DNA from 4 places in the Rossellomorea sp. ABR4_012 genome. Region 3 is predicted to be linked to each of the others. Evidence: riboswitches for the same ligand, from Rfam matches in the RefSeq annotation. Region 3 holds a riboswitch; each other region holds the start of a gene.

Region 1 (3,845 bases), on a different contig from region 3:
ATGCCACTTCAACAAGCTTTTGGTGAACCATTCCCAGTGTTCTCGTAAAACTTTTCACAAAATCATTAGTAGAAACTGGTTCGCAAAAAAGATCGTTGCTGACAAGGATCAGCTTGCAAGCGTTCCTGGATAGTTTCTTAACATCCTGAACGATCTTTTCAGCCAACTTTCGTTCATTAATAGATTCAGTTGAAAACATTTCATTGGTCAGCAAAGTCGTGACACAATCAAGTAATACGATATCTTTAGAGGAGAATTTATCAGACAGGGAACCAACATTCACCGGGCATTCCCAAGTCATCCAACTATGCTCCGATTTTCTTCTGTCCTCCTGATGCCTTCTTATCCGTTGACTCATTTCACCATCTACCGCCCTGCCACAGGCAATATAATGCAGGTCTGCTTCAGGCACAGCAGATATATAGGATTCTGCCCTGCTTTCTGCGAAAGAGCTCTTTCCGCTCCGCACTCCTCCACATATAAAAATAATTTCTGCCGTCATTTGCTTATCCCTCCATCTGCACCTTACATGTTCAGCTTATATCTTCCGAGAAAAGGTTTTCATAAATGAAAGAACAGAGTCATCACCGCGCCGACTGAACACCTGTTGAAATTCCCATAATATAAGCATCAGCTAACGGACCCTCTATAAACCTTGAAAAGCGGCTCCCGCAATTGCGAGAGACGCTCCAACAAGAAATGCCAACAGCACTCGGTGCAGCTTGAATCTATTCACGATATTGATATACATTTGATCCACAGTGCAGGACAGGGTAACGGAAAATCGTTGCACCGAGGAGCGAAAGAATACCAGTAACCGGGACTCGCGCCAACTCCAATACCTATCAGCAATGAAAATTGCATACTAAACTATTACAATCTTATTTGAATAAATCCGGATACACCGCTTTTGCTAGTTCCTCTACGCCTTGTACCAACCTAGGGCCGGTTCTCGTTACCAAATCTGAATGAACGTCATATACTTGTTCATTCTTGATGGCAGGCACGCCCTCCCATCCTTCTCTGCTTAACACTAATTCTTTCGGGTTTTCTGTGTAATACCCATAAGTAGTGACAATGACATCAGGATTCAGAGCGATGATGGCCTCTTCATTCATTTTCACCCAGCCTTCTTGTTCTGCAGCTGCATTATCAGCATTAATCAACGTAAGCATTTCATCCATGAAGGTATTACGTCCAGGAGTGTAAATCTCTGGTGCAGGAGACACTTCTACAAAAACGCTCTTTTTCTCTTCTTTTGAAACTTCAGCTGCTTTCTCTTTCACTGCCTGAAGATCATCTTTCATTTTCCTAATGGTTTCTTCGGCCTGTTTATGGGCGCCTGTAGCCTTGCCGATCATTTCAACCGTAACGTACACTTCTTCGAAACTTTTCGCGTCATGTACGACCAGAACAGTGATACCAGCGTCCCTTATCTGCTGGAGAGCCTCCGTCGCTGATCCCATTACCGAACCATGGGCGAGTACCAGATCAGGTGATAGGGAAAGAATCTTTTCAACATTGAGCTCCATACCGCCGATCTTCTCTTTTTCAGCCGCTTCAGGAGGATAGTTATCAAAATCAGATACTCCAACAACTTTATCACTCAGCCCTAATTCGAAAGCAATTTCGGTGTTACTAGGGATAAGGGATACAATCTTTTCAGGTTCTTCTTCAATCGTTACCTCATTATCTACAGCATCCTTAATGGTTACAGGAAAAGCTGCCGTTTCCTGATTTTCAGCTTGTTCCTGCTCTGCTGAATCTCCTCCAGCATTTCCTTTATCTGTGTTCCCATCATTTCCGCAGCCGGCAATGACGCCGATAGAAAGCAGCAGTGCAAGAAATAGTAAGTTAATCTTCTTCACGTTAGTTTCTCCCCTTTTTTCATCTTAAAATAAAAAAACATCTCTTCCTGAAGAAAGAGATGACGTGTAAAAGGCATATTTTTGATGTAAACTCAAAATTCATGCGATTTACACCTTCCCTATCCTCGTAGGCTTTTGGTGCACGTTAACAGGCAGGTCTCCTGGCTTATGGTCATTGCCCGCTGTTCCTTCCCATACAAATGTACAGTGGTATTAACAGCAGGCTCCCAAATTACAGTGGCGGGACCGCGTTGGAATTTCACCAACTTCCCTTTAAAGACTTCAGTTCGACTAAAGTCACCTGTTTCCGACAATATGTATTAAATTTTCCGCTAGCTAGATTATACACAAGAAAGGTTGTGAGGGGAATCATTTTCCATCTCTCTTTCTCTTTTTGCATTAATAGATTTTAACATTCCCCCTTTGTTTATCTAATTATTTACAGTTCAAATATATAACCATATTTTTCTAAAATTTATTCTTCAACAGACAAGGTAAGAAATGTTTTTTATCTTGTGTGGGGGATCTAAAATCCCAAGTGTATAGCAGCAGAAAAGCAGATACAATGACAACCATCGGTCTGTTCCTTCCACACGTTCACCCCTCAATCTACTTATTACACGCAAGCAACCTCATAGAGGACAAAAATGGACCGGGTGACGTTGTACCAATAATTCCGCGCCTTTACTCTTCAGTGGGACAGGGACACTGTCCCACCTTTCCAGCCGAAAAAAATCCACCCTGCAAATGTAGAAAATACTCTACTGCAGGATGGATATATTAATGCATAGGCCCAATATCTCTCTCATCCGAAAAGGGAACAATATCAGGCAGGTGAGACCCGGCTTTTTCAATTGGAATGCCATTGAACATCCCTATGCTGATTGTCAGTAATAAGATAAGTTTTATAATTTTTGTTTTCATCCTTTGTTCCTCCTAAATATTCCTAATCTTCCACTACTATAGCAGAGTGTCTAATTTCCTGTTTTCACCTTAATGGATGATAAGTGTACAGAAACTAGTAATATAGTCTTTATTCGTTAAGGATTTTAGGATATTATAAAAATACTTATATTAATTGGAAGTTTCAGGGAGGTATAGCGCACAATGGATGAGTTTCGAATGAGCCTTGGAGAGAAGATTCAATTATTGCGCAAGAAGTCTTTTTTATCTCAAAAAGACCTTGGGGAAGGGATTTGTTCACAGGCTTTCATCAGCCAGATCGAGCAAGGGAAAATTGCCGTTTCAGCAGAAGTTCTCTATCAATTATCCGTTAAGCTTGGCGTGGATACAAATTACTTCTTTGAACAAACAGACACACAGAGAAAAGACTATATAGAAGATGTCATCATGCTTGCAAGAGGATACATCCATAGCCGGGATTACGAGACACTTGACGGGCTGATCAAAACAGAGGAAAACAGCCCATTGTTAAAACAAAAAAGATACCGGCAATTCATCATCTGGAATAAATCCATCATCGCCCTCCACGTAGAAAAAGATTCGCAGAAGGCACTAAAGCTTGCAGAAGAAGCACTAAACCTAAAAGAGACGTCTTCCCATACATACTCCCTGAGGGAAATCGAAATATTGATCACGAAAGGGAATATATTAATTGAATTAAACAGGATCAAGCAGGCCATTACGACATTTGAAACGGCGAAGATGCATATCCATTCGACCATCCATACGTATTCTCACACCATATATATACGATTGTTTTACAACTTGGCGAGGGCATACTATACGAATGAACAATATGAAGATTCACAGAGGACAACCGTCCAGGGGATCTCCTATTGCAAACAGCAGAAATCCACTTACGGGCTCGGTGAATTGTATTATCAAAAGGCGATGTGTATGGAGAAACTCGGGAAGTTCCAGCTCGCGGCTGAGAACTATTTAATCGCTAAATTCATTTTCAAGTTGAATAAAGATGATCATTTATGTGAAAAAGCCCACAGTTCGTTCGAGGAC
Region 2 (3,845 bases), on a different contig from region 3:
GTCAGGTGCAGTGTATGGAAAATTGGCAGGTTCCGCTGCTGCTCGTTATGCACTTAGCAATAAGCAGGACTCAAAGATCATTAATCGAACTTGATTGGTTGAAAAGAAAGAAAGTCACCTGTTTTTCGGTGACTTTTTCCTTTGAGTGGTGAATGGGAGTAATGGAAATGAAAAAACAACTCTTACTGGTTATTTCAATCTTTTTATATGGTTTGTTTTTTTTACCTCTTTTTGATTGGGATGAAAAATGGAAGGCAATCGCTGCCCTCATCATCATACAGGTATTATGGATTGGCAAAGTCTTTCCGCTTGCCTTCAGCTCACTTTTGCTGATTTTACTTCTTTCATTTCACTTTTTCAGTTACGAACAAACATTGAGTTATTTTAGTTCGGGTATCGTTTGGCTCTTGTTTTCAACGTTTATTATCTCAACGGCATTTATTAATACAGGTCTTGCGGGCAGGGTTTCCCTCTATATGTTAAAACTCTCCAGGGGTTCCGGGAAGGCATTGATTTTCATCTCTTTTTTACTCATGGTTGTATTGTCTGTCCTTATCCCATCTAATGTAGGGAAAGGGAGCTTATTGTCCTCTGTTCTGGATAGTTTGATGAAAAGTTTAAGAAAAATAGGGGATGTCGGTTATTTAGGCAAATCCCTGTTCATAGGAGTTGCCTATCTAGCTGCGATTTCAGGTGCCTTTGTTGCCACTGGAGCCAGTTCTACTATTTATGCTTTCGGGATCATGAGTGAAGTTTCTCCCACTCTGAACTACTTAAAGTGGTTTGAACTATTTGGGATTCCTGTTTTTCTGTTTATTGTGATCCTATGGGGAATATTTTTAATTGTTTTTCCTCCAGAAAAAATAGACCGTAAGCTGTTATTAACGTTAATTGAGGGGAAGATTGATGAGTTGGGGCCAGTGAGCATCAATGAAAAGAAAATTATGTGTATAATCGCGGGAACCTTGATTTTATGGATTGCACAGCCTGTACATGGGTACTCAATTCCTCAAGTCGGCCTAATGGGTGCTTGCTTTACCGTGTTCCCTTTTGTGGGGGTATGGGATTGGGATGAAGCTAGAAAGTCAATAGATTGGGATTTGATGCTCTTTTTCGCTTCTACATTGATGGTATCAGGGATGTTAATTAGAACAGATACGATTGATTGGATGGCAGCTGGATTAAATGGTATCCTTTCGGGTCATCCACCTTGGGTTGTCATACTTGTCTTAATTATATGCACGAGTGTCATTCGAGTCGTATTCGTGAATATCTTAGGTTTTTTGACAATCATGCTCCCCCTAAGTGTGACGATTGGACATACGATTCCGGATTTATCACCTATGCATATTGCAATGCCGGTATTTCTTGCATGCGTACCTGGATTTTTCCTTGTTACCCAGTCACCTGTACACTTGATTAGCTTCTCATATGGCTATTTTACAGATAAGGACCTGCTACGAGTAGGGCTGGTTGCATCCATTGCATGGATAGCCGTCATCTTATGCTCTGTATTTCTTTATTGGTAAGGCTGATACCAATCAAGATGTTAAAGAGGGTATGAACAGATGTCTGTTCATACCCCATCCCTATTTAATCAAAGCCCGATTCTTCCTATGCTCCTTACGCAGAACCGCGGTGTTAAATAATCTTTTTTCCTCCTCCGTTTCAGGAATCACTTTCGGTACAGGCTTTGGCTTCCCGTCTTCATCCACTGCAACCATGGTAAGGAATGATTCTGTCGTCAACGTCTTGATACCAGTCAATAGATTGGTAGAGTACACTTTTACATAAACCTCCATTGACGTCCTTCCTGTAGAAGTCACAATCGCTTCGAGGCTCAGCGCGTCTCCGACAGTTGCAGAAGAAAGGAAATCAACCGAATCGATCGAAGCCGTGACCACCACGGAACTGGAATGCTTCATGGCTGACAGTGCCGCAATTTCATCAATGAAAGCCAATACCTTTCCTCCAAAGATCGTTTGCATGTGGTTCGTGTCCGGCGGCAGCACCAATTTTGTTTGGATCGTGCGTGAACGTTCAACTGGATAAGCTTGCTCCATCTTTTTTCATCTCCCCATAAGTCTTGAAATTAAAAATGCATCTCCTTTTTGAAAGAAGATGCAGCTATTCCAATCGAACGATCGGGATCCATTGAAATCTCGTTTGTCGTTCCATAAAGCGCAACACCCTCCTATCTCCCGTAGGAACTCTGTGTTCTTCCCGATTGGCAGGTCTCCTGGCTCGGCTTCGTCAACTTCTTATCCCTTCCCGTTCCGAAGACGAAACAGTGGGCTTCATAAGAAATCTCAGCCTTACAGTGGCGGGACCGCGCTGGATTCTCACCAGCTTCCCTTTTAAGAAGAGGGTCTACTGACATCCTCTTCACCAATGAGCAATAATGAAATTGTGAACGCTTTTATTCTACCATATTCGACGTCATTAACATTCATTTTGTCAGAAAAAAGAGAACCTGCTGACTTTTTTACCAATTTTATGAAACCTTTACAGATCCTCTCCCGTAGATAGTCATATAACCAGTTTAATAGCAGAAAAAATATTACTGCAAAAAATTAATAGGGGGTATGTAAGAATGGGTTCTTTAACTGTCATTGGTGTCATTATGTTCCTTATTCCTGTATTGATTGTAGCGGCAATTGCGGGAATCGGGTATTATTTCTGGATGCGATTCCGTTACCGCACGGCAAAGTCCAATCAGGCCTTGATCATCACGGGTCCGAAACTCGGGGATCCAGAGAAAGAAACGAATATCTTTACCGATCAGGAAGGACGTTCCATGAAGATCATCAGGGGTGGAGGATACCGTCTGAGACGATTCCAGACCAGCACACCTGTCAATCTTACGTCTTTCCAATTGAAGCTGTCGACTCCGCGTGTCTACACAAACGGAGGGGTCCCGATCGTTGCTGATGCGGTCGCGATGGTCAAAGTGGCTGATACATTAAACGGGATTGCCAATTATGCAGAGCAGTTCCTTGGTAAAGATCAAAAAGAAATTGAAGATGAAATTATTGAGGTATTAGGAAGTAATCTGCGGGCCATTTTATCAAAAATGACCGTCGAGGACATCAACAGCAACCGGGAGAAGTTCAACGCCGACGTATCGGAGATTGCGCAGAAACAGCTTGATCTGATGGGCTTCAAAATCACTTCTCTCGGCTTGACGGATATACGTGATGCCGATGAAGAAAATGGATACTTAAAGAACCTTGGACGCCCGCGTATCGCGGAAGTACGCAAGCAGGCAGAAATCGCCGAGGCAAACACTGAACGTGAAACGCGGATTCACCGCGCGCAGACGGATCAGGAAGCGAAGGAAGAAGAGTATAAGCGTCAAATTTCCATTGCCGAATCCAAGAAGGAAAAGGACATCAAGGATGCGGCATTTAAAGAAGAAACAGAACGTGCCCGGGCGAAATCCGAGCAATCGTATGAACTTGAAAAAGCGAAGCTTGCAAAAGAAGTAAAAGAAGAAGAATTGACGCTCCAGTTCCTTGAGCGCGAGCGAGCGGTCAAACTCGAAGCGGAAGAATCGAAAGTGCGTCAAACGAAGGCAGACGCAGAATATTATGAAACGACCCGTAAAGCGGAAGCAGAAGCGCGTAAAGCAGAAATCGATGGGGAAGCAAAAGCCAAGATCCGCAGGGAAGAAGGATCTGCTGAAGCGGATGTCATCAGAGAGCGTGGTAAGGCAGAAGCGGAAGCACGTAAACTGCTCGCTGAAGCAATGGAAAAGCACGGGGACGTCATCATCACTGAAAAACTGATCGAAATGCTGCCTGTATTTGCTGAAAAGATTGCACAGCCGTTAAACAATATCGATT
Region 3 (3,845 bases):
TTCCCGTTATCCCAATCGGAGCCTTTAAAATATGGATAAGCCCCTTTCTCCTTCGCAAGATTGTTACTTGCCTCAATTGTATGATACGCAATCTCTTCATAGAGAGAATCACAGTACGCTGCTGCTTCATCGCTTTCCCATCTTAAACCCTTCAAGGCAAGTAAATGATGCCATCCAAACGTACCCAGTCCGATTCCTCTATACCTCTGATTTGTCAATTGTGCTTGGAGTACAGGTATATTATTAAGATCGATGACATTATCCAAAAGTCTTACGGCTATCTTGATCGTCCTAGCCAAAACTTTGTGCTGAACGGCCTTTGCAAGTGAAAGGGACGCGAGATTACACACTACATAATCACCTGGATGTTTATATGTGATGATTTTCCCGTCTTCAATCTTTTCTTCCTCTATATAAGTAGCGCTCATATTTTGAGTGATTTCCGTACATAGATTGCTGCAGTAAATCATCCCTTTATGAGAATTGGCATTTTGACGGTTTACAGTATCCCGATAGAACATAAAAGGTGTTCCCGTTTCCAGCTGCGAGATCATGATTCGTTTAAAAATATCAATAGCTGGCACTGTTTTTTTAGTGAGTCCCGGATGTTCCACACATTGACGGTACTTCTTCCTGAACGATCCATCCCCTTTTAGTTCATCGTAAAAATCTTCCAGAGAAAATCCCATGACTCTCCTCACTTCATGTGGATCAAACAAATGCCAGTCATCCCTTCTTTGAACGGCTTCCATAAATAAATCCGGAAGGCAGACACCTGTAAACAAATCATGAGTGCGCTGTCTTTCGTCTCCATTGTTCAACCGGACGTCCAGGAAGGAATGGATATCCTTATGCCAAACATCCAGGTAGACGGCAATTGCACCTTGTCGCTGACCGAGCTGGTCAACGGAGACAGCGGTATTATTTAATTGCTTCATCCACGGAATGACTCCCGAGCTCACACCTTTAAAGCCTTTGATGTCACTCCCCCTGCTCCGGACTTTTCCTAAATAGATGCCGAGCCCCCCTCCATTTTTACTCAAGGTCGACACATCCGTGTTGCTGTCAAAGATGCCCCTCAAATCATCATTCACTGTGTCAATAAAACAGCTTGAAAGCTGACCGTAGCTTTTACCTGCGTTCGCTAAAGTCGGTGTAGCAACGGTCATATACAGATTTGACAGGGCCCAGTATGCTTCTTTTATCAGTGAGAGCCGGCGATCCTTTTCTTCATCCATCAAGAGTGTCATTGCGATAATCATAAATCGCTCCTGTGGTAGTTCGTAAACTTTTCCGTCATGTGATTTCGTTAAATAACGCTCAGCAAGTGTAACGATTCCAATATAGGTAAACAGCTTGTCTTTAGAAGGGTTCAAAAGAGATTCCAACTGTTGGATTTCTTCCCTGGTGTACGCCTCCAGCAAGCGTGGATTATAGAGTTTTTTCTCAACAAGTTCTTGTAACAGGCTATAAAAATCACGATATGGGTTTGCGGGATCAAGCCTCCTGGACTGACTGCTGGAGAGATACAGTTTTTCCAAGTACAGACATGCAGCTGCATATGTCCATTGCGGTTCTTCTGCTGAAATTCTTTCGACAGCGGTCAGGATCATTTGATGAAAAAGCTGTTCCTCCGAGACCTCCTTTTTCACTTGAAGAAGTCCCTCAACTTTCTCTTCAAATCCATCCATGTTCAAGTCTGGAAATTCCGACTTTAGCTTCCTGCAAAGCTGCCAAGCAAGATCTAATGTTTTCTCTGTTTCAATCAGTGTCATTCCTTCATTCCTCCCGTATCTGTTCAATTCATTCGTACTATACAAGCTGCGGGAGAGGATACAAAAAAGCCCATCCTCTTAACTGGACGGGCTTAACTGAATAACGATGATATGATATAACAGACGTATGTATAGATATCTATTATTCTATCCTCGCACATCCTCCCAATTCCCGAAGAAGATCATACGTAATAAATACGGCAGGTCTCCTGACTCGTGCTTCATCCTACTTTAAGGCCTTCCCATCTTTATCAAGATAGTGGCAATTCCTTATTTCGTCATCACTTACAGTTGCGGGGACAGTTCTGGAATTTCACCAGATTCCCTATTAAGTCTTAATAGACACCATATTTATAGATTTAATCGAACTAATCAATATATAGTTATGAATCGCATACAAAACACAAAGTATTGTGTTCTCATTAATCATAATTTAATTTTCATTATTTTTCAAGCAAAATTCCTTCTCTACTTTAAATGCAGAATTATGAACAAATATGCTTATAATTATCTTTTTCTCCAAAAATCCACGAACACCACTGAATTGAGAGCATTAATCATCGGTAAAGGGAGATTTCAATGGTATTTGTCATTTGAGACCCAGAAGTATAGAACCTATAATCCTAATAGAAGGTTGTTTGACAGTATTCTTTGGTCCCCAATAATTGACGGGCTGCTTACACGGGATCTCCCATAGTAAGCAGCCTCTTTTTTTTGAATGAAAGGCTATTCTGAAGGAAAAAATAAGCGAACCTAGTGTTTCAGGGTGATTACAAAATGATTAAATGAGGCAAAAAGGTTTATTTATTCATAAGAATCATATACAATGCGCATTAAGTGATTTTTTTAAATCCCCTCTTTTGAAAGGAGAACTAACATGAAGAAGTTAATGAGTGCGTTACTGATTACAATAATGACGATTGCCTTAGCCGCTTGCGGAAATGGAGAAGAGGCAAAAAAGCAATCTGAAGATAAACCAAAAACAGAAGAGAAAAGTAAAGAACAACAAGATCAAGCAAAGCAAATGGAAGAAATGCAAAAGAAAATGGACAAACAAAAAGTGGACAAAGATAAAGTGGTTGCAGTGGTCAATGACGAGAAGCTGAAGGGTGAAGATTATAATAACATCCTTACTTCCTCTCAGATGCAGTTTCAGCAGATGGGACAAGACCCTACCAGCGAAAAAGCCGCTGAACAAATCAAAAAACAAACAATCGACAGTCTTGTAGGTCAGACCCTTCTCATGCAGCAAGCAGACAAAAAAGGGTATAAAGCAACTGATGAAGAAATCAACAAACAGCTTGACCAAGTGAAAAAGCAATACAAGAGTGATAAAGAATTCGAAAAAGCAATGAAAGAAGCCGGATTCTCGATGGATAAATTAAAAACTCAAGTTGCTGAAAACATTAAATATACTAACTACGTTGAAAAAGAGATTAAAGTGGAAGAAGTAACAGAAGAAGAAATGAAGAAATTCTATGACCAATTTGCCAGCCAGCAAGGCGAAGATCAGAAAGCGCCTAAGTTTGAGGAAGTGAAGCCTCAAATCAAGACTCAACTAGAACAGCAAAAGAAACAAGAAAAACTTGTACAGCACGTCGAAGAGCTAAAGAAAAACGCTAAGGTAGATGTGAAAATATAACTCATTTAAAAGGGGCTGGGACAAAAGTGTTTTAGCCTAAGTAAAAGCCGAACTAATTCGCCTACTAGCTGGCAAGTTAGTTTCGGCTTTTTAGTTTAAGTGTAGATTTAGATTTTAGCTCTTTCCATCGGTTGATTGGAGTGCAAGACGAAGACTCCTGCGGGAAGAGTAGCTTATGTGAGACCCCGCAGGCTTGCCGAGGAGGCTCACGGGCTACCCGCGGAAAGCGAAGTCTTGCACGGAAATCATTTGCGGTGTTAGAGACTTCCCTTGAATGTTCGTCTTTAGACCGTGGTTATATAGTTTTGCCCCAGCCTCTTTTTCTATGATAAAATGTTTTCTCTTTCCGAAAAAGGGTACAGTGTACAATACCATTACTTTAGAAAGTAAAGGAGTTGGAATACATGAACAAACGTTCAAACGATAAC
Region 4 (3,845 bases), on a different contig from region 3:
TAGAAACGAGCTGAAAATGATCCCTGTCAGTATGATCGTTTCCACTTTCATCGTGCGGTCGACCTTCCTTGCAAACGTCAACACAAGGAATACGGTAAGCAATGAACCAAAGATACTGATGACTGGCAGTGTGAACAGGCCTAAAAACGGCAGACTTATATTGAAAAACAGAGTGACAACTGCACCGACCGATGCTCCAGAGGACATCCCCAGAGTATACGGGTCGGCAAGAGGGTTTCTTAATAAACCTTGAAAGGAAGCTCCCGCTATCGCTAAGGAGCTCCCAACTAGTAAAGCCAATAAAACACGGGGTAAACGAATGGAAAATACAATGTTTGAATGCATGGGGTCGACAGCCCCCGCTGAGCCGTTCCCAAACATTTCGGCACTGATGATCTTAAGGATATCAATGATGGGAACCTTTACAGTTCCTATCGATATCCCGATCAATAAAGATAGGATAAGAATACTCAATGCCAGCAGATAAATGATCCATATTCTATTCTGTAAATATCTCCGGATAAACAGACTTGGCAATTTCCTCTACTCCTTCTACCAATCTAGGACCAGTACGGGTCACTAGATCAGGATTTACATCATAAACATGTTCATTGTTCACTGCATTGATACCCTGCCAGCCATCCCGGGTCATGACCTGTTCGTTATCACCGTATGTGGTAATAATGACATCAGGATTCGCTGCGATGACCTCCTCTTGATTGACGGCGATCCATCCTTCCTGATCTTTCAAAGCATTTTCTGCATTAATCAATTCAAGCATCTCATTAATAAAGGTATTGTTTCCTGTTGAGTAAATGTCCGGTGCAGGAGCCACTTCCACGTACACCTTCTTCTGCTGCTCAACTTCTTCTGCTTTTGATTTAAGTTCTTGAAGATCTTTTTTCATAGAAGATACAAGCTTTTCCGCTTCCTTTGTCGTTCCGGTCAGCTTACCAATATTCTCTATGATTGTGTATACTTCATTTATTTTCTGTGTATCCCTGACCACGAATACGTTGATTCCTGAGTCACGTAATTGATTTAATCCTTCTTTCGCACTCACTGCCGTAGACTCATGTGCAAGCACAAGCTCTGGATTGAGGCTGATGATTTTCTCAACATTGAATTCCATTCCTCCAATTTTCTCTTTTGCAGCAGCTTCTTCGGGATAGTTATCGAAATCTGTCACTCCCACGACATTTTCACCAAGACCCAGTTCAAATAGTATTTCCGTATTACTGGGAATTAACGAAATGATTCGTTCGGGTTTGGATTCCAACGTGATTTCATCACCTAAAGCATCTTTCACTTGAATGGACTGGTCAACAGATTTCTCTTCAGTACCTTCCCCTGCCTTTTGATTCTCAGGCTCATTTCCACAAGCAGCCAATAATACAGACAGCATTAAAATAATTATCAAACTACTGATTTTTTTCATTGTTTCTCTCCTTCTTCCCTCATCATTTAAACCGCTTTCAGAATGATCGCTGCGCTCTTTCCCTTACCTGAATGTTTGAGGAGTTGAACATGCATCGATCAAACCCTACTTAGAGACAAATAAAAAAACATCCCCGAAAAGGCGATGCTGTGTAATATGCAATTAGGACCATTATGTAAATGCCATGCATGCATGTTACACCTTCCTATCCGCGTAGTACCAGTGTCAAAGATGTCAGGCAGGTCTCCTGGCTCATGGTCATTGCTTGCTGCACCTTCCCGTACATATGTACAGTGGTTCATTGCAGCTTGCTCCCATTTACAGTGGCGGGACCGCGTTGGAGTTGCACCAACTTCCCTTTTAAGAAGCGCTGGAATATGAAAACATACTCCGCTTCACCCGATCATTCAACTATGTAATTTTCCGTTCACATGAATTATACAGGAGCTTTTATGTCCGGTAAATATTTTTTTGTATTAGTGTCACAGTTTTTTTGATTGTCAAACACGATGTGAAAGTGATAAAATTTGTTCAATCTAAAATATCTTTACTACATTACAGCAGCAAATAGTTGCAGGAGGTTTGTTTGGAATGAAGAAAGAAATCGAACGTGCTACTTTTGCCGGTGGCTGTTTCTGGTGCATGGTAAAACCTTTTGATGAATTACCCGGAATCATTGATGTAGTGTCTGGTTATTCAGGCGGACACGTTGAAAATCCCACATATAAAGAAATAAAAGAAGGACAAACCGGACATTATGAAGTGGTTCAAATCACATTTGACCCTTCCGTATTCCCATATCGGGATCTATTGGACCTATACTGGCCCCAAATCGACCCAACTGATGACGGCGGGCAATTTCATGACCGCGGGGATCAGTATCGCACCGCCATCTTTTATCATAATGATGAACAAAGATGTGCGGCAGAAGAATCCAAACAAAGAATTACAGACAGCGGACGATTCACAAAGCCGATCGTGACAAAGATCCTGCCTGCAGCACCTTTCTACCCTGCTGAAGATTATCACCAAAAGTTTTATAAAAAAAATCCTGAAGAGTATAAAGCTGACCGCAAAGTATCCGGCAGGGATGAATTCATCAGTAATCACTGGGAGTCATAGCCTGCGCATGAAAGTCTCCCCTTTCTCACAAACTAGATGTGAAGAAAGGGGGTTTTTTGATGAAAAAACAAAATCAAGACAAGGAACAAGTAATCGGATTCGAAGGGCCAGGAAAGGCAGTCAATTTTTTCGATCCCTACCCTGATGAAGACAAAGTGAATTACAAAAATGCAGAGCAAGGTGAGGAAAAAAAAGACAGAGAGTAAATAGGTCGAGCCCAAAACGAATAGTATGATAACTTTTGTATAAGTTAAGAAGAAGGAACCGGGGAAATCCTCCACCAAGAAAAGCCATCAATCGCTAGATTTTCTCGGTTCTGTTACATTTTTTCATATCCCATGTGCTGTCATTCAGCCTTAGCAAGCCTCCGCTTTTAACTCAAACCTTCCTATGTCCCCCCAACCGAATCATTTACTAAAGCCCAATCTTTTTTATAGGAAATCATTTATACAATCAAAAAAAGGAGGCGAATAATTCCGCGCTCCTTTTTACTTTCTACTTCTTCAAATACGTCCAGCCTTCTTCTTGATATACTTTGTTTTCTTTCATCAGTTTCCCGACCGCACGTTTAAAGGAAGCCTTGCTCATATTGAAGCGTTCCTTTATTTCATCCGGCTGACTCTTGTCCCAGAACGGAATCGCGCCATTCCGTTGATGAAGGTACGCCAGTATCACACCTGCATCATCATGCATCTTATCTTGTTTGAGCGGGAGGAATGAGACGTTCAGGTTTCCATCATCCTTTACATCGATGACTCTTCCTTCAACCAACTCTCCCAGTCTCGGCTCTTGCTTCCGTTCATTCTCATGTACAAAACAACGGTATCCCTGTTCGGATAAAAAGAAGGTACCTACTTTCAAAAGACGGTAAACCCTGCCTTGGACCTTCGCATTCAGCATTTCCTTGGATGCTCTTCTCGACACTTGCTCAATGATATTTTCCGTTGCAAGCTTTCCGTATAAACGGTCCTGCTTGTCCCGATTTAATGACATGAACAATTGGTCGCCCGGCTCCGGCCATAAGGAAAGGAACTTTGGAAGATCATCTGCAGATACAAGAATATCTTTAGGAAGTCCGATATTGACAAACACACCTAAATCTTCGCGCTTATCTACTACTTCAGCCCATCCATAAGCTCCTGCCTGTATCTTTGGAATACGCATGGTTGCTGTCAGCCTGACATCCTTATCGTGATAGAGAAATACTTTGACTGTATCCCCCTCTTGAATATCATCTGTTATTTCTGAATGATGCAGCAGTACGCGATCTTCATGTTCATTTGTT

Evidence for each region. Region 3 has a riboswitch for cobalamin ahead of ACXAFV_RS19180 (ribonucleoside-diphosphate reductase subunit alpha). Riboswitches for the same ligand answer to the same signal wherever they lie in the genome.
Region 1: it holds a riboswitch for cobalamin, as region 3 does, so the genes downstream of both, ACXAFV_RS03695 (ABC transporter substrate-binding protein) here and ACXAFV_RS19180 (ribonucleoside-diphosphate reductase subunit alpha) in region 3, are expected to answer to the same signal.
Region 2: it holds a riboswitch for cobalamin, as region 3 does, so the genes downstream of both, ACXAFV_RS21670 (acyl-CoA thioesterase) here and ACXAFV_RS19180 (ribonucleoside-diphosphate reductase subunit alpha) in region 3, are expected to answer to the same signal.
Region 4: it holds a riboswitch for cobalamin, as region 3 does, so the genes downstream of both, ACXAFV_RS14545 (helical backbone metal receptor) here and ACXAFV_RS19180 (ribonucleoside-diphosphate reductase subunit alpha) in region 3, are expected to answer to the same signal.

The regions. Positions count from the first base shown of each region.
Region 1 is NZ_JBSWVK010000001.1:741,010-744,854, reverse strand. Features, by position in the region: gene ACXAFV_RS03705 (bifunctional adenosylcobinamide kinase/adenosylcobinamide-phosphate guanylyltransferase) at 1-502, opposite strand, end outside; gene ACXAFV_RS03700 (iron chelate uptake ABC transporter family permease subunit) at 647-751, opposite strand; gene ACXAFV_RS03695 (ABC transporter substrate-binding protein) at 882-1,868, opposite strand; cobalamin riboswitch at 2,003-2,188, opposite strand; gene ACXAFV_RS03690 (hypothetical protein) at 2,649-2,792, opposite strand; gene ACXAFV_RS03685 (helix-turn-helix domain-containing protein) at 2,976-3,845, shown strand, end outside.
Region 2 is NZ_JBSWVK010000008.1:27,211-31,055, forward strand. Features, by position in the region: gene tcuA (FAD-dependent tricarballylate dehydrogenase TcuA) at 1-94, shown strand, start outside; gene ACXAFV_RS21665 (SLC13 family permease) at 168-1,529, shown strand; gene ACXAFV_RS21670 (acyl-CoA thioesterase) at 1,590-2,063, opposite strand; cobalamin riboswitch at 2,213-2,408, opposite strand; gene ACXAFV_RS21675 (flotillin family protein) at 2,594-3,845, shown strand, end outside.
Region 3 is NZ_JBSWVK010000005.1:212,182-216,026, forward strand. Features, by position in the region: gene ACXAFV_RS19180 (ribonucleoside-diphosphate reductase subunit alpha) at 1-1,775, opposite strand, end outside; cobalamin riboswitch at 1,958-2,140, opposite strand; gene ACXAFV_RS19185 (SurA N-terminal domain-containing protein) at 2,653-3,417, shown strand; gene ACXAFV_RS19190 (hypothetical protein) at 3,822-3,845, shown strand, end outside.
Region 4 is NZ_JBSWVK010000003.1:296,541-300,385, reverse strand. Features, by position in the region: gene ACXAFV_RS14550 (FecCD family ABC transporter permease) at 1-537, opposite strand, end outside; gene ACXAFV_RS14545 (helical backbone metal receptor) at 500-1,438, opposite strand; cobalamin riboswitch at 1,659-1,856, opposite strand; gene msrA (peptide-methionine (S)-S-oxide reductase MsrA) at 2,042-2,560, shown strand; gene ACXAFV_RS14535 (hypothetical protein) at 2,620-2,766, shown strand; gene ACXAFV_RS14530 (CvfB family protein) at 3,056-3,845, opposite strand, start outside.